Linked DNA regions of Chitinimonas arctica. The main gene of each other region encodes a partner of the protein of the gene in region 2 in a complex. Links are inferred from orthologs where the notes say so. Each region holds a gene or a part of one and is shown on either strand. Other genes may lie near its edges.

The links. Proteins that work in one complex are often made in the same cells at the same time.
Region 1: the proteins of FNU76_RS06830 (region 2) and trxA are in contact, whole or in part, in an NMR structure (PDB 2IPA), measured with the Bacillus subtilis proteins. The link is inferred for Chitinimonas arctica from one-to-one orthologs.

The regions. Positions count from the first base shown.
Region 1 is NZ_CP041730.1:1,133,228-1,138,748, forward strand. The notes cover bases 1-2,878. They hold trxA (thioredoxin TrxA), read left to right. Parts: upstream 1-1,213; coding sequence 1,214-1,543; downstream 1,544-2,878. Other genes in these bases: radA (DNA repair protein RadA), read left to right, coding at 1-1,084; rho (transcription termination factor Rho), read left to right, coding at 1,760-2,878. Outside these bases: more of rho, read left to right, coding at 2,879-3,010; FNU76_RS04970 (type B 50S ribosomal protein L31), read left to right, coding at 3,175-3,438; FNU76_RS04975 (ArnT family glycosyltransferase), read left to right, coding at 3,489-5,231; FNU76_RS04980 (hypothetical protein), read left to right, coding at 5,334-5,521. UniProt on the Bacillus subtilis protein: Participates in various redox reactions through the reversible oxidation of its active center dithiol to a disulfide and catalyzes dithiol-disulfide exchange reactions.
Region 2 is NZ_CP041730.1:1,537,503-1,544,800, reverse strand. The notes cover bases 1,860-4,847. They hold FNU76_RS06830 (arsenate reductase ArsC), read left to right. Parts: upstream 1,860-3,109; coding sequence 3,110-3,586; downstream 3,587-4,847. Other genes in these bases: FNU76_RS06820 (flavin-containing monooxygenase), read right to left, coding at 4,259-4,847; FNU76_RS06825 (aquaporin), read left to right, coding at 3,637-4,323; FNU76_RS06835 (ArsR/SmtB family transcription factor), read left to right, coding at 2,749-3,102; FNU76_RS06840 (ArsR/SmtB family transcription factor), read left to right, coding at 2,379-2,699; FNU76_RS06845 (hypothetical protein), read right to left, coding at 1,898-2,209. Outside these bases: lipoyl(octanoyl) transferase LipB, read left to right, coding at 1-465; lipA (lipoyl synthase), read left to right, coding at 516-1,487; more of FNU76_RS06850, read left to right, coding at 1,671-1,859; more of FNU76_RS06820, read right to left, coding at 4,848-5,341; FNU76_RS06815 (MFS transporter), read right to left, coding at 5,352-6,572; FNU76_RS06810 (NAD(P)-binding domain-containing protein), read right to left, coding at 6,582-7,298. UniProt on the Bacillus subtilis protein: Catalyzes the reduction of arsenate [As(V)] to arsenite [As(III)]. In vitro, can dephosphorylate para-nitrophenyl phosphate (pNPP).

The DNA.
Region 1 (5,521 bases), 410 kb from region 2 along the record:
CGGCGGCGACCCTGGGATCGGCAAGTCCACCCTGCTATTGCAGGCACTGGCGCATATCGGCAATCAACATCGGGTGCTGTATGTCAGCGGCGAGGAATCGGCCCAGCAGATCGCCCTGCGCGCCCGCCGCCTGACGGTGGACGCAGGCCCGGTACGGCTGCTGGCCGAGATCAATATGGAGACCATTCTCGCCACCTTGTCGGCCGAGAAACCGGAAATCGTGGTGATCGACTCGATCCAGACGGTCTACAGCGAACACTTGCAGTCCGCGCCCGGTTCGGTGGCCCAGGTGCGCGAATGCTCGGCCCAGCTGACCCGCTACGCCAAGACCAGCGGCACCACCATCCTGCTGGTCGGCCACGTCACCAAGGATGGCGCGCTGGCCGGTCCGCGCGTGCTGGAGCATATCGTCGATGCGGTGCTGTATTTCGAGGGCGATACCCACTCCAGCTTCCGGCTGATACGCGCGCAGAAGAACCGTTTCGGCGCGGTCAATGAGCTGGGCGTATTCGCCATGACCGACAAAGGCCTGCGCGGCGTCACCAACCCGTCCGCGCTGTTCCTGTCGCAACACGCCGAGCCGGTGGCCGGGGCCTGCGTGCTGGTCACGCAAGAGGGTACCCGCCCGCTGCTTGTGGAAATACAGGCCCTGGTGGATGAGGCGCATGCGCCCAATCCCAAGCGCCTGGCGGTGGGACTGGAGCAAAACCGCTTGGCGCTGTTGCTGGCGGTGCTGCACCGGCACGCCGGGGTGGCCTGTTTCGACCAGGACGTGTTCGTCAACGCCGTGGGCGGCGTGCGCATCGCCGAGCCCGCCGCCGACCTGGCGGTATTGCTGGCGATTGTCTCCTCGCTGCGCAACCGGCCCTTGCCGGCCAAGCTGGTGGTGTTCGGCGAAGTGGGCCTGGCGGGCGAAGTCAGGCCGGTGCAACGCGGCCAGGAGCGTTTGAAGGAAGCGGCCAAGCTGGGCTTTACCATGGCCATCATCCCCAAGGCCAATGCCCCCAAGACGCCCATTCCCGGCATGACCGTGCAGGCCGTGGACCGGCTGGAGCAGGCCGTGGCGGCCTTGCGCGACGCTTGAAACCCAAGCTATCAATCCCATATAAACATTCAATCAACGCCCGCTTCTCGATTGAGCCTGCAATCGGGTAGCATTGACCTTGTACTGTCGGCTCAGCCGACGCGATCCAATGACCGGAGAATTTCATCTATGAGCAGCGATCTCATCCATCACGTGACCGACGCCAGTTTCGAAGGCGATGTACTGCAAGCAACCGGCCCGGTGCTGGTGGACTACTGGGCCGAGTGGTGCGGTCCTTGCAAGATGATCGCCCCCATCCTCGACGAGGTGGCCAATGAGTACCAGGGCAAGCTGAAGGTGACCAAGCTCAATATCGACGAAAACCAGGCCACCCCGCCCAAGTTCGGCATCCGCGGCATCCCCACCCTGATGATCTTCAAGGATGGCGCAGTGGCCGCCACCAAGGTCGGCGCGCTGTCGAAATCGCAGCTGACCACCTTTATCGACAGCCACCTGTAAACGGCTGTACGACCCGGCGCCGCGTGCTTGTTCTGCAACAAGCGGGCGGCGCTTTGCGTTTGTGCATTGACAGCGGCGAGGCCGCCCACTAAGCTGCGCTGAAACCTGTTCCAACTGCCGATGAGTCCATTCCGGCAGTTCACGGCACCAAAGCCGATTCCCGTATCCCTCCTTAAGAAATCATTCTTCCACCAAGACTGGAAAGTCTACCCGCACATGCATTTGTCAGACCTAAAGCACAAGCACGTATCCGAGCTGGTCGATATGGCCACCGATATCGACGGTGCAAACCGGATGCGCAAGCAGGACCTGATCTTCGCCTTGCTGAAGAGTCAGGCCAAAAAGGGCGAAAGCATTTTCGGCGACGGCACTCTGGAAGTGCTGCCCGACGGCTTCGGTTTCTTGCGTAGCCCCGACACCAGCTATCTGGCCGGTCCGGACGATATCTACGTTTCCCCCTCGCAGATCCGCCGTTTCAATCTGCACACGGGCGACACCATCGAAGGCGAGATCCGCACCCCCAAGGATGGGGAGCGCTACTTCGCCCTGGTGAAGGTGGATAGAGTCAATAACGACACGCCGGAAGCCACCAAGAACAAGATCCTCTTCGAAAACCTGACGCCGCTGTTCCCCACCGAGCGCATGACGCTGGAACGCGATATCAAGGCCGAAGAGAACATCACCAGCCGGGTGATCGACTTGATCGCGCCGATCGGCAAGGGCCAGCGCGGCCTGCTGGTCGCCCCGCCCAAGTCGGGCAAGACCGTGATGCTGACGCATATCGCGCATGCCATCACCGCCAACCATCCCGACGTGATCCTGATCGTGCTGCTGATCGACGAACGGCCGGAAGAAGTGACCGAAATGACGCGCACGGTGCGCGGCGAAGTGGTTGCCTCCACCTTCGACGAACCGCCGACACGCCATGTGCAGGTTGCCGAAATGGTGATCGAGAAGGCCAAGCGCCTGGTCGAGCACAAGAAGGACGTGGTCATCCTGCTGGACTCCATCACCCGCCTGGCTCGCGCCTACAACACCGTGATCCCGGCATCGGGCAAGGTATTGACCGGTGGTGTGGACGCCAATGCCCTGCAAAAGCCCAAGCGCTTCTTCGGCGCCGCCCGCAATATCGAGGAAGGCGGCTCGCTGACCATTATCGCCACCGCGCTGACCGACACCGGCAGCCGCATGGACGATGTGATCTACGAAGAATTCAAGGGTACCGGCAATATGGAACTGCATCTCGACCGCCGCATGGCCGAGAAGCGCATCTACCCGGCGATCAACGTCAACCGCTCCGGCACCCGCCGCGAGGAATTGCTGATCCCGTCCGAACAGCTGCAGAAAATCTGGGTGCTGCGCAAGCTGCTCTACCCGATGGACGAGCTGGAGGCGATGGACTTCCTGCTGGGCAAGGTCAAGGGCACCAAGAACAACAACGACTTCTTCGACTCGATGCGTCGCTAAGCTTTGCCGGCCGCGCCTTTGCCGGCCGCGCCGGAATACAGGGTGTTGAACGGGTGAAAATGCTTGCCCGTTCAACACCCTATCGCGCATAATCGCGGACTTTTCTACGCAAGACCGGGCACTGTACAACCCAGGCCCACCTTTAGCTCAAAGGGACTCCCAAAATGAAGCAAGGCATTCACCCAGAATACAAAGAAGTCATCTTTTTCGACGCAAGCGTTGACTTCAAATTCCTGACCCGCACCACCATGAAGGCGCGCGGCGCCGAAATGATGAAGTGGACCGACGGCAAGGAATACCCGGTCGTGCGTCTGGACGTTTCGTCCGAATCGCACCCCTTCTACACCGGCAAGCAAAAGATCGTCGATACCGCCGGCCGTATCGAGAAGTTCAACAGCAAGTACGCCATGCTCAGCGCCAAGAAGTAATCGGCGCAACGGGCGGCCCCTGGCCGCCTTGTGCAGGAAAAGGCAGCCGCGTGCTGCCTTTTTTCATGCCCACGCCTCGCGTGGCGGATACGTCCATCGACCCGCCTGCTAGACTTCGCCATTCGCCCGAAACACGCCTTGCCATGCTGACTTATACCCCACCGCACGAACAGGATCTGCCTCCGGCCACCGAAAAGCCCTGGTTGCTGTTGCTGCTATGCCTGGTCTGGCTGCTGCCCGGCCTGCTGGGCCGCGAACCGCTCAAACCGGATGAAACCCTGGTTGCCGATATCGTGCGCAATCTGCTGGACGGCGGCAAGTGGGCCTTGCCCACCGTGGCGGGCGAAGCCTGGCTGGAGCGCGGGCCGCTGTTCTATTGGGTCGCGGCAGGCTGCGCCTGGCTGGGCGACACCGTGGGGCTACCGCTGCACGAAGGCGCCCGCTTGGCCACCGGCCTGTTCATGGCGCTGGCGCTGTGGGGTACCGGACTGTCCGCGCGTGAACTGATCGGCCGGCGGCATGGCCGCAGCGCGGTGCTGATCCTGATCGGCAGCGCCGGCCTGCTGCTGCCCGGCCATTCCTTGAATGGCGATGTGGCGGTGTTGGCGGCCTGGTGCTGGGGCATCTACGCGCTCGCCCTGGCGCCGCGCCGGCCCATGCAGGCCGCGCCGCTGCTGGGCGCCACCATGGCGGTTTGCGGGCTGGCCGGCAGCCTGGCCGAACCGCTGCTGCTGCTGGCGCTTGCCTTGGCCCTGACCCTGTTCCCGGCCTGGCGCTTTCGCCGCTACAGCCTGGTGCTGCTGATCGCACTCAGTATCGCGCTGCCGCTGATCACCGCCTGGCCGCTGGCCTTGCAGCAAGCCTCCGACAGCGCCTTCGGCATCTGGTGGGATAACTACTCCCTGGGATTCTTTGGCGGTTTTGCCTTGCTGCAAGCACTGCACCCATTCGGCTTCTATCTGCAACTCTTGCCCTGGTTCGCCTGGCCCGGCTGGTTCCTCGCCGCCGCCACCGTGTGGATGCAGGGCGACCGGCTGATGCAGCCCCGTTTCCAACTACCCCTGCTGGCGGGCGGACTCGCCTTGCTCTGCCTGGTGCTCTCCAATAGCGGGCGGGCCGGCTATGCCCTGCTACTGTTACCGCCGCTGGCACTGATCGGCGCGGTCGGTCTGGATGTCTTGCGCCGCGGGGTCGCGTCCTTCCTCAACTGGTTCGGCGTGATGACCTTCGGCCTATTGGCCATCTTTCTCTGGATAGCCTGGCTGGCGATACAATTTGGCGTACCGCAGCGCTTCAGCGACCGCATCCTGTCGCTGGCGCCCAGTTTTACCCCGCATTTCGGCCTGGGCACCGCCTTATTGATCACCATCCTGACTGTCGCCTGGGTGTGGGCGGTATCGCGCCGCCGCACGGTGGGCCGCCAGGCCGTCACCAACTGGGCCGCCGGCACCACCCTGTGCTGGGGACTGGCGGTTGCCGTTGCAGGCAACTGGGTCGATGCCCGCACCAGTTACCGCGACTTCGCGACCGCCATCGCGCCACAGTTGCCGCGCCAAGGCTGCGTGGCCAGCGAGAACCTGCAACCCAGCCAGCGCGCCGTATTGCACTACTACCTGGGCCTGACTACCCAACGGCGCGAACTGGTCACCGAGCCGGGCTGCGACTGGCTGCTGCGGCAGGCCGGTAGTGAAGCCCTCAGCGCCCCCGGCGGCTGGCGCGAAGTATGGCAAGGCGCCAGGCCGGGCGACCGCAACGAGCGCTATTACCTGTATCGGCGGGAAGCGACGGAATAAGACCAAGGTACCGGCAAGCGACACTACTCCGACTGCCGGACTGGTGGCCGCAAGGTGACCTCGGCTAAACTACGGCCTATGCACACCATCCAGACATCCCACTTGCAAATGCTGTTGGCCAGCTGCCTGGCGCTGGGTTGTCTGGTCACGGCCCACGCGGAACCGCGTGGTGCGCTGGTGCCACCGGTGGATGCCATGACCCAGTCGCGCGTGCCCAGCCAGGACGCGCAGGGCAAGGCCGAAAACAAGGTTGCCCAGAAAAGTCCGGCGCCATGCTGCGCATCGGGCAG
Region 2 (7,298 bases):
GGCCAAGTGACCTACCATGGCCCCGGCCAATTGGTGGCTTATCTGATGGTGGACCTGGGCCGCCGCAAGCTGGGTGTGCGCGAATTCGTGCGCCGCATCGAGCAAAGCCTGATCGAGCTGCTGGCCGAACTGGGTGTGACGGCATATGGCAAGGTGGATGCGCCGGGGGTGTATGTCGCCCTGCCGCACGGTGAAGCCAAGATCGCCAGCCTGGGTCTACGCATCAAACAGGGCCGTAGTTACCATGGCCTGGCGCTGAACGTCGCCATGGACCTGGGACCGTTCGGCTGGATCAATCCCTGCGGCTATGCGGGTTTGGCGGTGACGCAGTTGCGCGATCTTGGCGTAACGGAAACCCCGGCCTCGCTTGCGCCGCGTTTGGCCGCTAAAATCAACGCCTTGCTCGCGCTGGAAGGCACCGCTTCGGTAGCCGACTATGCCTTGAGCGCCGGACCCGCTGCGTAATATGCGCCTATAGCAGGCCCTACCAGATCGTTATCCAGAAAGAGTTACGCATGTCCTCGCCCGTCGTCACCACTCCGCCCGCCAAAGCCGAACAAGGCGTCAAGCTCAAGGGCGAAGCCAAGACCGCCCGTATCCCGATCAAGATCGTGCCGCTGGACAAGCCGCTGGAAAAGCCCGACTGGATCCGCGTCAAGGCGCCTAGCGGTACCCGTTTCTACGAGATCAAGAACATCCTGCGCGAGCAGAAATTGCATACGGTGTGCGAAGAGGCCAGCTGTCCCAATATCGGGGAGTGCTTCGGCAAGGGCACGGCCACCTTTATGATCATGGGCGACATCTGCACCCGTCGCTGCCCGTTTTGCGACGTGGGCCATGGCCGCCCCAATCCGCTCGACCAGAACGAACCGCGCCACCTGGCGGAAACCATCGCCGCCCTGCGGCTGAAGTACGTGGTGATCACCTCGGTGGATAGAGACGATTTGCGCGACGGCGGTGCACAGCACTTCGCCGATTGCATCCAGCTGAGCCGCGAACTGTCGCCCCAGACCCAGATCGAAGTGCTGGTGCCGGACTTCCGTGGTCGCCTGGATGTCGCCATCGATATCCTCAGCCATACCGCGCCGGATGTGATGAACCACAATCTGGAAACCGCGCCCCGCCTGTACAAGCAGGCACGCCCCGGTTCCGATTACCTGCATTCGCTCAAGCTGCTGAAAGACTACAAGGCGCGCAACCCGAATGTGGCCACCAAGAGCGGCATCATGGTCGGCCTGGGCGAGACCGACGATGAGATTCTCGAAGTGATGCGCGATATGCGCGCGCACGATATCGATATGATCACCATCGGCCAGTACCTGGCGCCATCGAATAGCCATTTGCCGGTGTTGCGCTATGTCACCCCGGAGCGCTTCAAGTTCTTCGAGGCAGAAGCCTACCGGATGGGCTTCAAGCATGCCGCCGTGGGTGCGATGGTGCGGTCCAGTTACCATGCGGATCAGCAGGCGCACGAAGCAGGGGTGTAGGGAGACGTCCGACGCTTAAATCGTGAGCTTGACCCTGCAAGGGGCATCTCTCCCAATCGGGCGTTTCCCGAGAGTGGCCTTATTTATTCGGCGCGTTGAATGGTTCGGGACGGTATTAGGCAACTACATTGTCCCGACCGGGTCCTACCTTCAAGTTGTCATCCTCCCGCCCGAACTCGTGACATGATGGATCAGAAGCAATTCACAATGCTATTGGCCGAGCGTGCAGCCCTTCAGGCGATGCTTGCTGCTACGCCTGAAGAAGACGTGATCGACCGGGGTAGCTTTCAAGCCAAGCTTGAAGAAGTGGAGTGCATGCTTACACAGGTCGTTGACGTGCGTGCGCCTGCGAAGACTCGGCTGACTTCCAGGGGGCGCCCAGTTGTCGGTACGAAGGAAGGGGAGTGAATTTATGATTTTTGTTTTGATTCGTCATTTATTAAAAGTCTTTTCCAGAATTTCTCATCAGGCGTATTCCTAGCTGAGCTTGCTTCACGAATAGCTTGGATTTGAGTGGCTGTGAGCGCCCCGTCGTCCTCCTCGCACTTCGGCAGATAGCGTTCTGCCATTTCTCTGAGGGCTAAGTGAGCAACATCAGTTTTGCTCAGGCCGGTGAATGTCATCAGACGCTCAACCGTTGCAGTGCTGACCGCCGTTGGCGTGTCTTGCTTGCGAAGACGCAGGAGGAACCCTCCGGTTTGTTTCTCAGGTGTGAGTGGCATGTTGATATCAACCCTCCAGGTTTGGTCTATCTAAGCCACAAAGCAAGTGCGCTGTCTTCTGCCCGTCACCTCAAGCTAGATGCTTATGCGTTGCACTGTTGATCTGCTGCGCCGCTGAATCACACCATCCAATTTGACCTCGATTCCATATTTCGAGTAAAGTTGAAATATGGAAAATAAGGCTGTCGTCACCCTCCTTGCCGCCCTTGCCCAAGAGTCCCGCCTGGCAATCTTCCGGCTGCTGATCGTCCAAGGCCCGCAGGGGATGACCGTGGGTAAGATTGGTGAGGCGCTGGATATTCCGCCGGCGACGCTGTCCTTCCACCTGAAGGAACTGACGCGGGCCAGCCTGATCGACGCACGGCAGGAAGGGCGGTTCATCCACTACTCCGCCAACTACCAGACCATGGGCAGCCTGTTGAGCTTTATGACCGAGAATTGCTGTACTGCCGCTGGCGCGGCTAGCGACGAGACCAGCTGTTGCAGCTGATCTTTTTTAAAACCTAACATTTCAAATAAATTTGAAACGTTGTCGGCGCATGGACAAACCTACCGTACTGCATGCCTTTGAGGCCCTGTCGTCCAGCGCCAGGCTCGATGTCTATCTGCTGCTGGTCGCGGCCGGTCCCAACGGGCTGGTCGCCGGTGAGCTGGCCAGTCGATTGGATCTGCCGCCATCAAACCTGTCTTTTCACCTCAAGAACCTGAGCCAAGCCGGGTTGGTGACCGTGGCGCAGGAAGGCCGCTTCCAGCGTTATCGCGCCAATCTGGTTCTGATGCGCGATGTGACCCGCTTCCTGGCCGACCACTGCTGCGGCGGACACCCCGAACAATGCCCGGAGCTGGATAACACCGCTTCCTGCAAACCCCTTTCCTCCCTCTCCTGTAAGTGAGCCGTCCGTGAACATCCTGATTTTGTGCACCGGTAACTCCTGCCGTTCCATCCTGGCTGAAGCCACGATCAACGCGCTTGCTCCTGAAGGCATCCGCGCGATCAGCGCCGGCAGCAAGCCGGCCGGCTATGTCCATCCCCGCTCGCTTGCCTTGCTGGCGCGCGAAGGCATCTCGACCGAGGGTTTGCACAGCAAGTCCTGGGACAAGCTCCCCATTACGCCCGACGTCGTGATCACGGTCTGCGGTAGCGCGGCCGGCGAGACCTGCCCGGCCTACCTGGGCCCTGTCCTGCGTGCGCATTGGGGTGTCGAAGACCCTGCCCATGCAAGCGGAACCGATGCGGAAATCGACGCGGCGTTCGAGAAGGCTTACCGCATCTTGCGCGGTCGGATTGAAGCCTTCCTGGCCCTGCCCGCGGATGTACTTGCCGACAAAGCCAAGCTCAAGCCCGAACTCGATCGCATTGGCCTGATTGGCGCATAAGGGGATCGTATGTTTTTGCACCATGAACCACGCAAGTTGAGGGAGCAGTAATGGATTTACGTCGTCGTTTGCTCGCCGAATGGCTGGGCACCAGCTTTCTGCTGGCCGTTGTTGTCGGCTCAGGCATCATGGCCGAGCGTCTGTCTGGAGGGAACGTCGCTGTTGCGCTGCTGGCCAATTCCCTCGCGACGGGGGGGGGCCTGATTGCGCTGATCCTTACCTTTGGTGCTGTCTCGGGCGCCCACTTCAACCCGGCGGTGACGCTGGCGGCCGTATTACGCCGTGAACTGGGCGGCAAGGACGCCGGGCTGTATGCTTTGGTGCAGATCATCGGCGCTTTTTGTGGCGTCGCGGCTGCCCATGGCATGTTCAATGAGCCGCTGTTCTTCGCATCCCAACATATCCGCACCGGCCCGTCTCAATGGTGGAGCGAGTTCATCGCCACCTTCGGCCTGCTGGCCGTGATTTTCGGCTGCTCGCGTAGCCGCCCGGAGGCGGTGCCCTTTGCCGCGGCTTCCTACATCGTCGCGGCTTACTGGTTTACTTCCTCGACCTCGTTCGCCAACCCGGCGGTCACGCTGGCTCGCGCCGCCACCGATACCTTTGCCGGCATCCGGCCGGCCGACGCGCCGGGCTTTATCGTCGCGCAGCTGGGAGGCGCGCTTACGGCAACTATTGTGTTCGGATGGCTGCTTCGCGACGGTGCGCAAAGGGGTGAAGCTTCAAGCGAAGGCTGATCCTGTCCACAATGTATGCTGCGTCGGGCCCCACCCCGCGCAGCGTCGCCGACGCAAAATTCCGCTGCTTCGACAGCCCCACAAAGTACAAGCCCGGCACATCGATGGCGATCCCATTTTGCTGCCGCAATCCCCCATCTGCTTCCATCACGCCCAAGTTCGCCAAGTAAGGCGCATGGGGCCGGAACCCGGTTGCAAACAGCAGTGCATCTACCCGCTCGTGGCGCCCGTCCGCCCATACCACGCCGTTCTCGGTCGCTTCGCGGAACATTGGTCGCCGTTCTGGCACACCAGCCTTGATCGCCCGCTGGTAGCTGCCGTCATCCAGTACCGGGGTGCTCTGGTCATCCAGCCAGCGCGTCCGTTCCAACCTGGTCAGGCTAAGCCAGAAGTGAAAGTCCAATCCCAGTATCCGTTGCGGGAAAAATTTGATCGGCCGACGGCTCGCCAGCGTGACCTTGGCAATGGGGGCCAACTCGTGGGCGATCTGCACGCCCGAATTAGCACCACCGATTACCACCACGCGCTTGCCGGTGAAGTCGGCAGGGTTGCGATACTGGCCACTGTGTAGCTGCCGGCCCTGGAATCGATCGAGTCCCGGAATAGCCGGCGTATAGGGCGTGCCGAATGCCCCGGATGCGACAATCACCGCGCTGGCCTGGAATCGGCTTCCGTCGGCGCAACGCAGCATAAAGCGCTCGCCATTGCGCTGTACAGCTTCGACGCGCCGGCCATATTGAATCGGCAGCTTGAAATGCGCCGCATACCCTTCCAAATAGTCCGCCACCTCATCCCGCTTGGGGTAACGATCCGGATCACCCGGAAATGCCCGGCCCGGTAAGCTGGAGTATTTCGCTGGGGAGAACAGCGTCAGGCTGTCGTAGTAGCCGCGCCAGGCACCGCTGGCTCGCTCGCCCGCCTCCAATATCTGAAAGCGGTAGCCGGTGCCTTGCAAATAGTGGCCCGCAGCCAAGCCAGCCTGGCCGGCACCGATAATGATGACGTCGAAGGATTCCATGGGGTGGCTTTCAGGTAGCTGCGACGCGGGCGTCGCGCGGAATGGGTAGATGTGTAGCCCGGTAGGCATACATGAAGGCGGCAAGCCCGCCAAAGCCGATGACGATCAGCCAAGCCAAGGTGGCGGCATGGCCCCAGTGTTCCAGGGTGAAGGCCGCCAAGGCGGGTGCGATGGCTCTTGCCATCAAGCCGGGAGCGGAAACCCAGCCGAGTGCCGAGCCATAGGCGGCCTGGCCCAACAGCTCCGCCGGTGCCATGCCGCGTACGATGGTCAGAACACCATTGCCAGCCCCATAGAGCGCCGCAAACAAGAAAGCCAGGCGCGGCTCGAACTGGGTAAAGGCAAGCAGGCAGATTGCCAGCGGTAGGATCAGGTGGGCGACATAGCCGCTCCACCGCACCGACAGCTTTTGTGCAAATGCCATGTCGATGACGCGGCCCGCGACTTGCATGGGGCCAAACAGGCTGACCGCCAGCAGCAAGGTCGCCTGATCCACGCCACGACTGGTGAGCAACTGACCGGCGTGTGCCGAAAGCGCACCCGATACCAAGGCCGTCGTGGCAATGGCGATCGCCAGCCCCCAAAATGCGGCGGAACGCAGTAGCGCGGCGCTGTTTGCGGTAGCCGCGGAAACACTCGCGAGAGGATTGGGATGCACCATGTGCGCAGGCAATAAGCGATGCAGCGGCAGGCAGACCAGGACATGCAGTGCGGCAAACACCAGCAGCGTTGGTTGCCAGCCGAAATGCGCCTCAAGCCAATAAGACAACGGCCAGAACACCGTGCTGGCGAAACCGCCCACCAGGGTCAAGGTGGTCATTGCCCGCCGGAAACCAGCATCGGAATACGCGCGCAAGGCCGTGAATGCCGCTTCGTACAAGGTAAGCGACATCGCGGCGCCGGCGACCAGCCAAGCCGACAGGAACAAGACGGGATGGCTGGCCACGGCTATGCCCGTGAGGCTGACGGCAGCCAGTACCGATCCCAGGCTCAAGCCCCAGCGCCCACCATGGCGAACCAGCAGCCGGCCGGCGAGCGGTGCGCACAGCGCCGCCACCAATAGCCCGGCCGAATAGGCGCTGAAGATAAAGGACAGGCTCCAGCCCGTTGCCAGATGCATGGGCTGGGCCAGGAAGGTGATGCCGTAGTAGAGCGTCCCCCATGAAATCACCTGTCCTGGCGCCAATAGCCACAAAGGCGAGCGAAGCCCTGTCCGGATGGTCGATGGCATCGTGCGCGCTCAGCAGCAAGTCGAGGCTTTGGCCCGAAGGGGTTCCGCCGGTTGAATACCGCAGCCGCAACCCGCCTTGCCCGCCTGCTTGGCCTCGGCATCCTGCACGCAGCAAGCGTTGGCTTCCGCCGGGGCTGGACCGCCACAGCAGGCGCCCGTCGTCGCGGCGCTGGCAACGGGCGCGTTGCATACCCCTGTCTCGGGCAATTCCAGTTGAACATCATCGGCCGCCACCATGTCGCCTGCCAGCGCGGCGGCAATTGAGCGCACCTGTTCATAACCCGTGGCCATCAGAAAGGTGGGCGCGCGGCCATAGCTCTTGGCGCCGACGATATAGAAGCCAGGCTCGGGATGCGCCAGCTCGCGATGGCCATGTGGCCGCACCGTACCGCAGCTGTGCTCGTTCGGATCGATCAGCGGCGCCAACGCTTCGGTGCTTTCCAGCCAGGCATCCAGCCGTACACGCAGTTCGCGGCTGAGTTCCAGGTCCGGCCGCGAACCTGTCGCGCAGATGATCTCGTCGATACCCGGTAGCGCTACGATGCCGCTGGGTGTTTCCGCCACCACGGTCAACTCCTGTCCTGCCGCATGCAATGCCTGAATGCGAAACTCGCTGTGGACGGTCAACTCACCACTTTTGATCCGCTGCTGCAGCCGTGAACCCAAAGCGCCGCGCGCGGGTAATTGATCAGCCTCGCCACCGCCGAATACCCTGCGCAAGTTGTT